One region of the Shewanella sp. 125m-7 genome, then DNA from elsewhere that is predicted to be linked to it. Evidence: predicted binding sites of a transcription regulator. Region 1 holds the regulator's gene; each other region holds the start of a gene.
The links. Region 1 encodes LexA, which represses DNA repair genes until DNA is damaged. Its sites were predicted from a motif close to TACTGTATNNNNATACAGTA; they were not measured.
Positions count from the first base shown of each region.

Region 1 (2,213 bases):
CTGAGTGTTTATCCTGCTATCCAGTGAATGGCAGTTTGCATTTTTAATGCGACTTCCAATGCCATTTTCGCTGCTACTTTCAATCGTACTTTCAATTAAAATACCAGCAGCGCGTGCGCTTTTAGCAACGAGCTGTAGACGGCGACTATCACGAGCATCTAAAGCGTTAGTCCAAGTAATAACCGCACTCGATGTACCACTAGTTAATGCTTTCTCCATTGCCCAGAGGGTTTCAACTTCATCTTTAGCATGAACTAACAATATTCTATCCATTCTAACGCCCGCAGCGGCCAGCATCTGCTTATAACCTATGTTCGGCGGGCTGATGAGTACAATCCAACGGCCTTGCTGGCTCAGTTGCGAGAGCTGTGCACTAATTTGTGTTAGCTCATCACGTCCTTGAGTTTGGGTCACCATAGTCGTGATATGGTTAGTTGCGTTACTGGTCATATTTGTCGACGGCATATCTTGCCAAAGACCTGGATGACGCGGGCTGGTACCTATTAGTTTGTTCATTGCCAGTCTCCATTACGGATCACACCAACGGCTAAGCCTTCAATACTTAAGCTTTGGTTCGCAAGATCAACTTCAATCGGTGAGTATTCTTCGTTCTCTGCATGTAAGAAAACTTTATTGCCTTTCTTCTCGAAACGTTTCACTGTGACATCGTCTTCGACACGAGCGACGACAATCTGGCCGTTGCGAGCTTGCTGTATTTTATGTACAGCTAGTAGATCACCCTCAAGTATGCCAATGTTCTTCATACTGTCACCACGGACTCTAAGTAAAAAGTCAGCAGAAGGGCGGAACATCGCAGGATCGACTTTATAGTGTTGCTCAACATGCTCTTGGGCAAGAATGGGTTCACCCGCAGCAACTTGGCCGATAAGCGGTAAACCTAAATCAGCTTCTTCAGTGCTTTCTTGGGTTAACTTAATACCGCGAGACGTACCCGGCATAATTTCAATACAGCCTTTTTTAGCTAAGGCTTTTAAATGTTCTTCGGCAGCATTGGCTGATTTAAAACCTAAACGTCTCGCGATCTCGGCACGGGTAGGTGGCATGCCAGTATCTGCAATATTACGTTTAATTAGCTCTAAAATTTCAGCTTGGCGCGGTGTAAGTGGTCTCATTGTTAACCCTGTCTTTCTATACAGTACCTGTGAGTATATACAGTATTTTATTGAGCGCAAGTAATAACCAGTTATATTGTTTTGTGTGGGATCCAGTTTCAAATGAAATAAATCCAGCGATGTGAAACTCGTTATTGAATAGTGGCTGAAGTTAACTATTATTTTGTCCTACATCTGCGCTTATAAATTTAGATAAGACCTTTGAATGGAAATTCGATGGAAGTAGGGATTTTGAGTGAATATGTAAATTAGGCTTAGCTCAATTACGCCCCATTTCGTGCCTGCATTAATTGAACTTTCGTGCAAACTGACCCCTGCTTGACTTTGTTTTGCTCATGCCGGAAATGTGTTTAAGGAGGTGGCGGCTTACCAGTCTATGAACTAGCTACTGCATCTGCGCATATACCCCATTGAATCAAGGGGTAAATGCTAGACAATTACCATGGATATGAGAATATAAAATCAGTGATACCTTCTTCATCTGGAACATTTCATAGTATGACCATCCATCATGTACCGATAGAGCGCCGATTCGCAAAACCCTCTGAAAAACACCTTGTCGAACCCGACTTTTTGTCGTTATGGGGCGAAAATACATCTGGCAGTCTGAGCTGGGATGATTTTAAGGACAACCGTTGTGTCGTTGTGCTCGCTGATGGTAAATGTGGCAAAACTCATGAGTTTAAAAGACGAAATGAAATACTCCGGGCTAACGGGAATGTATCGTTTTTCATTCCGCTTGAGCAGCTCCAAGACAGTGAAGTTCTAGATATATTGTCAGATGAAGAAGAACATACATGGGAAGATTGGCTTGCAGCCCCCGATCAGACGGCAGTGTTCTTTTTGGATGCTGTAGATGAGCTTAAGCTTCGCCAAGGAACGCTTCGTAAGGCTTTGAGGAAAGTTAAAGATACTCTCGGCGAAGCTCTATCGAGGGCAAGATTTTTTATATCTTGTCGTCCAAGTGATTGGAATGAGGAGTTGGACGTTAAAGCCCTATCAACAATACTGCCGCCGGGAAAAATAGACCAGACACAGTTACAACCTATAGACGGAGAGCAAGTTTTCTTACAGGTTATT
Region 1 covers NZ_JBRILQ010000017.1:7,292-9,504, forward strand. The annotation lists gene ACVBIL_RS09885 (cell division inhibitor SulA) at 1-516, opposite strand, end outside; gene lexA (transcriptional repressor LexA) at 513-1,133, opposite strand; gene ACVBIL_RS09895 (hypothetical protein) at 1,632-2,213, shown strand, end outside.

Region 2 (2,213 bases), on a different contig from region 1:
GAAACGGCGTCGGGTACTGAATATATGGTTGCCTCTGAAAGCGTGGCATTAGACGCAGTAGGCTTTGAAGTTATGCGTGATGTTGCGCCGGGTGAAGCGGTATACATCACTCTTGATGGTGAGCTTTATACACGCCAATGTGCTCACTCACCAAGCTACGCGCCATGTATTTTCGAATTTGTTTATTTTGCTCGACCAGACTCAACTATTGATAACATTTCTGTTTATAGCAGCCGTGTCAATATGGGTACCATGCTGGGTGAGAAGATCAACAAAGAGTGGGAAGAACATGATATTGATGTCGTCATCCCTATTCCTGAAACCTCATGTGATATCGCACTTGAAATCGCACGTCATATGGACCTACCTTATCGCCAAGGCTTTGTTAAAAACCGCTATATCGGCCGTACCTTTATCATGCCCGGTCAACAAGAACGTAAGAAGTCTGTGCGCCGCAAACTAAATGCGATTGGTGCCGAGTTTAAGGGCAAGAACGTATTGCTAGTTGATGACTCTATTGTTCGTGGTACCACTTCGGAGCAGATCATTCAGATGGCGCGTGATGCTGGTGCTAATAAAGTGTATTTCGCGTCAGCAGCACCAGAAATTCGTTTTCCTAACGTGTACGGTATCGATATGCCGACCACTAACGAGCTGATTGCTCACGGTCGAGATGTAGAAGAGATCAATGCGCTGATTGGTGCTGACGGGATGATTTTCCAATCGCTCCCCGATCTAATTGAAGCGGTACGTCAAGAAAACCCTAGCATTAAGCGTTTTGAAACCTCTGTATTTGACGGTAAATATGTCACCAATGACGTGGACCAAGAGTACCTAGATTATATTACGCAGTTGCGTAACGATGATGCTAAGGCGAATCGTAGCAAAGATATTGGGACTAACTTAGAGATGCATAACGTTTGCCATCCTTAAGCTAGACGCAACAAATACAAACGCCGAGCAAATGCTCGGCGTTTTTGTGTCTGCTATAGGTCGATGCGGGTTTGGTTAAAGTAGATGCATTGCCCAAACAATCATCCAGCGAGTAAATAGTTGAATTAAATCATTCAATGAGAACTATTCTCAACAAAGTTCACATTCTTTGAACAAGGCATTTAAAATACAGTTGTCTATTAGGGTTTTGTTTGCACCCTTTAACACTTCAAGGTACAGTACTGTTAATTTATACAGTAATGTTAGTCTCGCAGATGATCTTATATATTGCCGAAAAACCCAGTCTTGGAAGAGCCATTGCCGATGTGTTGCCTAAGCCTTTAAAGAAAGGTGACGGATTTATTCGCGCAGCCAATGGTGATTGTGTCTCTTGGTGCGTCGGCCACTTGTTAGAGCAAGCTGAGCCAGACGCATATTCACCTGAATACAAGTCATGGAAGTTTGAGCATCTGCCTATCGTGCCTGATAACTGGAAGATGAAACCTAAAGCTAAGATGCGCGGCCAAATAGCTGTGCTACGTGGGCTTGTTAAAGAGGCGACTCAGTTAGTTAACGCGGGCGATCCTGATAGAGAAGGGCAGTTGCTGGTTGATGAAATTATCGCGCACTTAGGTGTTAAAGGCGCTAAGTTACAGCAGGCACAGCGTTTATTGATCAGCGACTTAAATCCACAAGCGGTAACAAGAGCGCTGGGGCAGCTGCGTTCAAACCGTGAGTTTATTCCATTGTCGACTTCGGCCTTAGCACGTTCTCGCGCCGATTGGCTCTATGGCATGAATATGACCCGAGCCTATACAATCCAAGGCCGGAAAGTGGGTTATCAAGGGGTGTTATCTGTTGGCCGTGTACAAACCCCTGTGCTTGGGCTCGTGGTGCGACGAGATGGTGAAATTGCTGAATTTATTTCTAAACCTTTTTATGAAGTTTTAGCGCATCTGGCTACCGATAACCAAGAGCGTTTTAGTGCTAAATGGCAACCGAGTGAAGCGTGTCAACCCTACATGGATGAAGAGGGGCGGGTACTGGCTAAAGGTTTGGCGCAAAATGTCGTTGGGCGCATCAACGGGCAAAGTGCCACCGTAGAAAAGGTAACGGCTCAAGACAAGAAGCAAAATGCTCCCTTGCCTTATAGCTTATCGGCGCTACAGATTGATGCGGCTAAGCGCTTTGGAATGAGCGCAAAGTCTGTGCTCGATATCTGCCAGTCGCTCTATGAAAAGCACAAATTGATCACCTATCCTCGCTCTGACAGCCGCTAT
Region 2 covers NZ_JBRILQ010000010.1:5,690-7,902, forward strand. The annotation lists gene purF (amidophosphoribosyltransferase) at 1-933, shown strand, start outside; gene ACVBIL_RS06720 (DNA topoisomerase III) at 1,209-2,213, shown strand, end outside.
Region 2: a site for LexA is predicted at 1,174-1,193, ahead of ACVBIL_RS06720 (DNA topoisomerase III). Genes of this name have one in related genera too.

Region 3 (2,213 bases), on a different contig from region 1:
GCATACCAAGCGCCCGACTTTTCAATTAGCTTATGCATAACACCTAAGTCAACGAGCTCGCCAGTTTTGTTAATGCCTTGGCCATAAAGGATCTGAAATTCAGCTTGTTTAAATGGCGCAGCAATCTTGTTCTTAACCACTTTTACACGGGTCTCGTTTCCGATCACTTCTTCTCTATCTTTAATCGCACCAGTACGGCGAATATCTAGACGAACTGAAGCGTAGAACTTAAGTGCGTTACCACCCGTTGTCGTCTCTGGATTACCAAACATAACACCAATTTTCATACGAATTTGGTTAATGAAGATTAGCAAAGTGTTTGACTGCTTAAGGTTACCAGCAAGCTTACGCATCGCTTGGCTCATCATACGTGCTGCAAGGCCCATGTGAGAGTCACCAATTTCGCCTTCGATTTCAGCTTTTGGTGTCAATGCTGCTACCGAGTCAACAACGATAACGTCAACAGCGCCACTGCGAGTTAATGCGTCACAAATCTCAAGCGCTTGCTCACCAGTATCAGGCTGTGAACAAAGAAGGTTGTCGATATCAACACCCAGTTTTTTAGCATAAATTGGGTCAAGTGCATGCTCAGCATCGATAAAGGCACAAGTCTTACCTTGTCTTTGAGCGGCAGCAATCACTTCTAATGTCAGTGTCGTTTTACCTGATGATTCTGGACCATAGATTTCAACGATACGGCCCATTGGCAATCCACCTGCACCTAAGGCAACATCCAAAGATAATGAGCCAGTAGAAATCGTTTCTACGTCCATTGAACGATCTTCGCCTAGCTTCATGATTGAGCCTTTACCAAACTGCTTCTCAATCTGACCTAAAACAGCGTTCAGTGCTTTCTCTTTATTTGGATCTATCTTCATTCTGCTATCCTCTGGAGCACAGTGCGACACGGTATTGACACTGTATTATTGTTTGGGTGATGACTCATTTAGCCTTGGCTAGAGCCTCAATATGAAACTAGTATACTGTACAATCATACAGTATCAAGTACTGTGTAAAAATAATTTGCAAACAGCTAAAAATCAAACACTTGCAAGCATTCATCATTTATATACCGTAATTTATTACACAAACACTGTAAGAAACACGCCTAAATGCTGCAAAATATTGGTAAGATTAGCGTCAATATTGTTTAAGGCGCTTTAAAGGCTCCGCTGTAAATGACAGGCAAAACAAATCGATGACCGCTATTGATCCGCAAGGCTTAGAAAAACACACCCCAATGATGCGTCAATATTTGACGTTAAAAGCTCAACATCCAGATATGTTACTCTTTTATCGTATGGGCGATTTCTATGAGCTCTTTTATGAAGATGCCAAACGAGCTTCGGAGTTACTTGGGATCTCGTTAACCGCTCGAGGCAAAAGCGGTGGTGACCCTATCCCTATGGCGGGTCTTCCTTACCACGCAGTTGAAGGTTATTTAGCAAAATTAGTGCAACTACGTGTATCAGTCGCTATTTGTGAACAAATTGGCGACCCGGCAACCTCTAAAGGCCCGGTTGAGCGAAAAGTGGTACGTATCGTCACCCCAGGCACTCTCACTGATGAAGCCTTATTGCAAGAAAGACAAGACAACTTACTTGCTGCGCTTTACCAAGGTAAAACTGGCTACGGTTATGCAACCTTGGATGTCGCATCTGGACGCTTTGTGATTACAGAGCTTGCCAATACCGAAGCACTAGAAGCCGAGTTACAACGTACCAACCCTGCTGAACTACTGTACAGCGAAGACTTCTCTGAGATGAGCCTAATTGCAGGGATGAATGGCACTCGTCGCCGCCCTGAATGGGAGTTTGATTATGAGACTTGCCATAGATTATTACTCAATCAATTCGGCACGAAAGATTTAAAAGGCTTTGGTATTGAAGACGCGAGACTGTCACTGCAAGCTGCTGGTTGTTTAATGCAGTATGTCAAAGATACCCAACGAACGGCGCTGCCACACATTAACTCTATTGTGCGTTTTAACCAGTCCGATAGTATCGTGCTCGATGCCGCGACCCGTCGTAATCTTGAATTAACAGTGAACTTGCAAGGCGGTCGAGAAAACACCCTAGCTTCAGTGCTCGATAATACTGTGACGCCTATGGGCAGCCGTATGCTACAGCGCTGGCTCCATCAGCCACTTAGAGACCACGGCATAATCTGCGCAAGGCAAGCATCAATCGAAGAGTTACTGGGTAATGGTAACC
Region 3 covers NZ_JBRILQ010000001.1:212,792-215,004, reverse strand. The annotation lists gene recA (recombinase RecA) at 1-878, opposite strand, end outside; gene mutS (DNA mismatch repair protein MutS) at 1,199-2,213, shown strand, end outside.
Region 3: a site for LexA is predicted at 982-1,001, ahead of recA (recombinase RecA). Genes of this name have one in related genera too.

Region 4 (2,213 bases), on a different contig from region 1:
ATAATGAGTTAGCTCTTGTAAACTACCTACTGGTCCATGGAACAACTTACCAAATTCTGAGGTGAGCTTTATCCAGTTGCCACTCGGAATATTGAGTCTATTCAGTATGTTTTCTGCATTAGCAGAAATGGTTCCTTGTTTATCATCCCGAATGATTCGACCCGTTTCATCAACAAGCGTTAGATAATCTTCAAGGCAGAAGTTAATGCCTTTTGGTTGCAGCTTTCTCTCATGACCAATAAAGGGCAATAACTTGGCAGGCTGTTTACCTTTGAGTCCTGCGTTTACTCTCAGTTGCAGGCTGGTATAGTCTGATTTTTCAGGTGTCTTAGCCACCTTAGCTCTGATGGGATTAAGCTCCACATAGGCCATACAGGCAAGTACTGCGGCTTCATCAAGTAATGCTTGTGACTTAAAGCGTCCTTCCCAAAAATGCCCTGTGCAGTTGTCTTCATAATTAGCTTGCCTTGCTATCGGTTCATTAAGGCAACGCATAAACCAACTGATATCACAGAGACGTGAACGGTAAGCCGCTATTAGATGTTTTAGTGCTGCTACCATGCACTCCTCAATCACGTCACCTTTAACAAATTTCTGGGTTAAATCAGTACCGTTAAACAGCTTATGCCATTGTTCAACAACATCCCTATCAGTCCAGGTATTCACCGTTTCTAGGTCAATATAGAGTACGACATGTAGGTGGTTACTCATCACTGCATAAGCTGCGACATCAATCGCAAACACTTCTGTTAACTTCAGAATTTGCGACTCTACCCAACCACGGCGATGGTCATAGTTCTTGCCTGTGTATTTATCATCACCACACAAATAGGCGCGTCGAACTACACGGCTACAACAGTGATAATACGGCGTGTCTTCAAGGCTAATTAAGGTACTTCTTGCTCGCGGCATAATAACCTCCTACTTCAGTATTCACTAAAGTTTAGTCGGAGGTCTCAAATCCCGCCATTTAGGCTGGGTGTCATGAATTCTGAATGAATTCTGCGCTGCCATTTAGGCTGGGTGTCATGAATTCTGCGACTCTAAAGCGACAATTTGAATTAGCAGCCCTGTAGCCACAGCTCAGAAAAAAATGTAATGCTCCTTCATTCGAAGGTTAATACACTTTGGGGCAAAAGTGAGTTGCACATTCCCTCACCCCTTTGAAAAAATAGCTTTTTATTTCTACACTGATAAAAAGTTAAACTAACACTCAAAAATGAAAATGTGATTAAGCTCAACGGATTTATCAACCAGCTATTTACTGTATAGATAAACAGTATATACTGTTTAACCATACAGTGTTTTGATAAAGGACATCACTATGCTTTGCCAACTCAGCATCAACAATTTTGCTATTGTGCGTTTTTTAGAACTCGACTTTAAAGCCGGCATGACCAGTATTACTGGTGAAACTGGCGCGGGTAAATCGATTGCTATCGATGCCCTCGGGCTTTGTTTGGGTAATAGAGCCGACGCTAATACCATTAGACCGGGTGCAACTAAGGCCGAAGTAAGTGCCCGCTTTTTATTAAATGATACGCCTGCGGCTAAGCGCTGGCTTGAAGATAACGACCTTGAACTCGATGATGAATGCATCTTGCGCCGCACCATAAGCAGCGATGGCCGTTCACGTGCTTATATTAACGGTAACCCGGTACCGCTGACGCAAATAAAGTCTCTTGGACAATTGCTCATTGGCATTCACGGCCAACATGCACACCACGCCATGCTTAAGAGTGAGCATCAACTTACCTTATTAGATAGCTATGCTAACCATAAGATGCTGATCGACAGCGTTACAGCCAGCTACCACAGGTGTAAGACTATCGAGAAACAGCTGCACCAATTGCAGATGTCGCAGCAGGAGCGTTTAGCGCGTAAACAACTGTTGCAGTACCAAGTTGAAGAATTAAACGAATTTGCCATCAGCAAAGGCGAATTTGAATCGATTGAAGCCGAACATAAAAAACTGGCCAATAGTACCGCACTGATTGAATTATGCCGCAGCCAACTGCATATTTTGCAAGAAAGCGACGAGGGCTGTGTCGAATCACTCCTTAACACCAGTATTAGCCAAGGGCAGGACTTAGAAAGCTATGATCCACAACTAGGTAATGTTGTTGCCATGCTTAACGAAGCCCTTATTCAGGTACAAGAAAGTAGCAGTGAGCTTGAGCGTTACTTAGATGGCTTAGAACTCGATCCTGAAT
Region 4 covers NZ_JBRILQ010000001.1:182,666-184,878, reverse strand. The annotation lists gene ACVBIL_RS00830 (transposase) at 1-912, opposite strand, end outside; gene recN (DNA repair protein RecN) at 1,325-2,213, shown strand, end outside.
Region 4: a site for LexA is predicted at 1,263-1,282, ahead of recN (DNA repair protein RecN). Genes of this name have one in related genera too.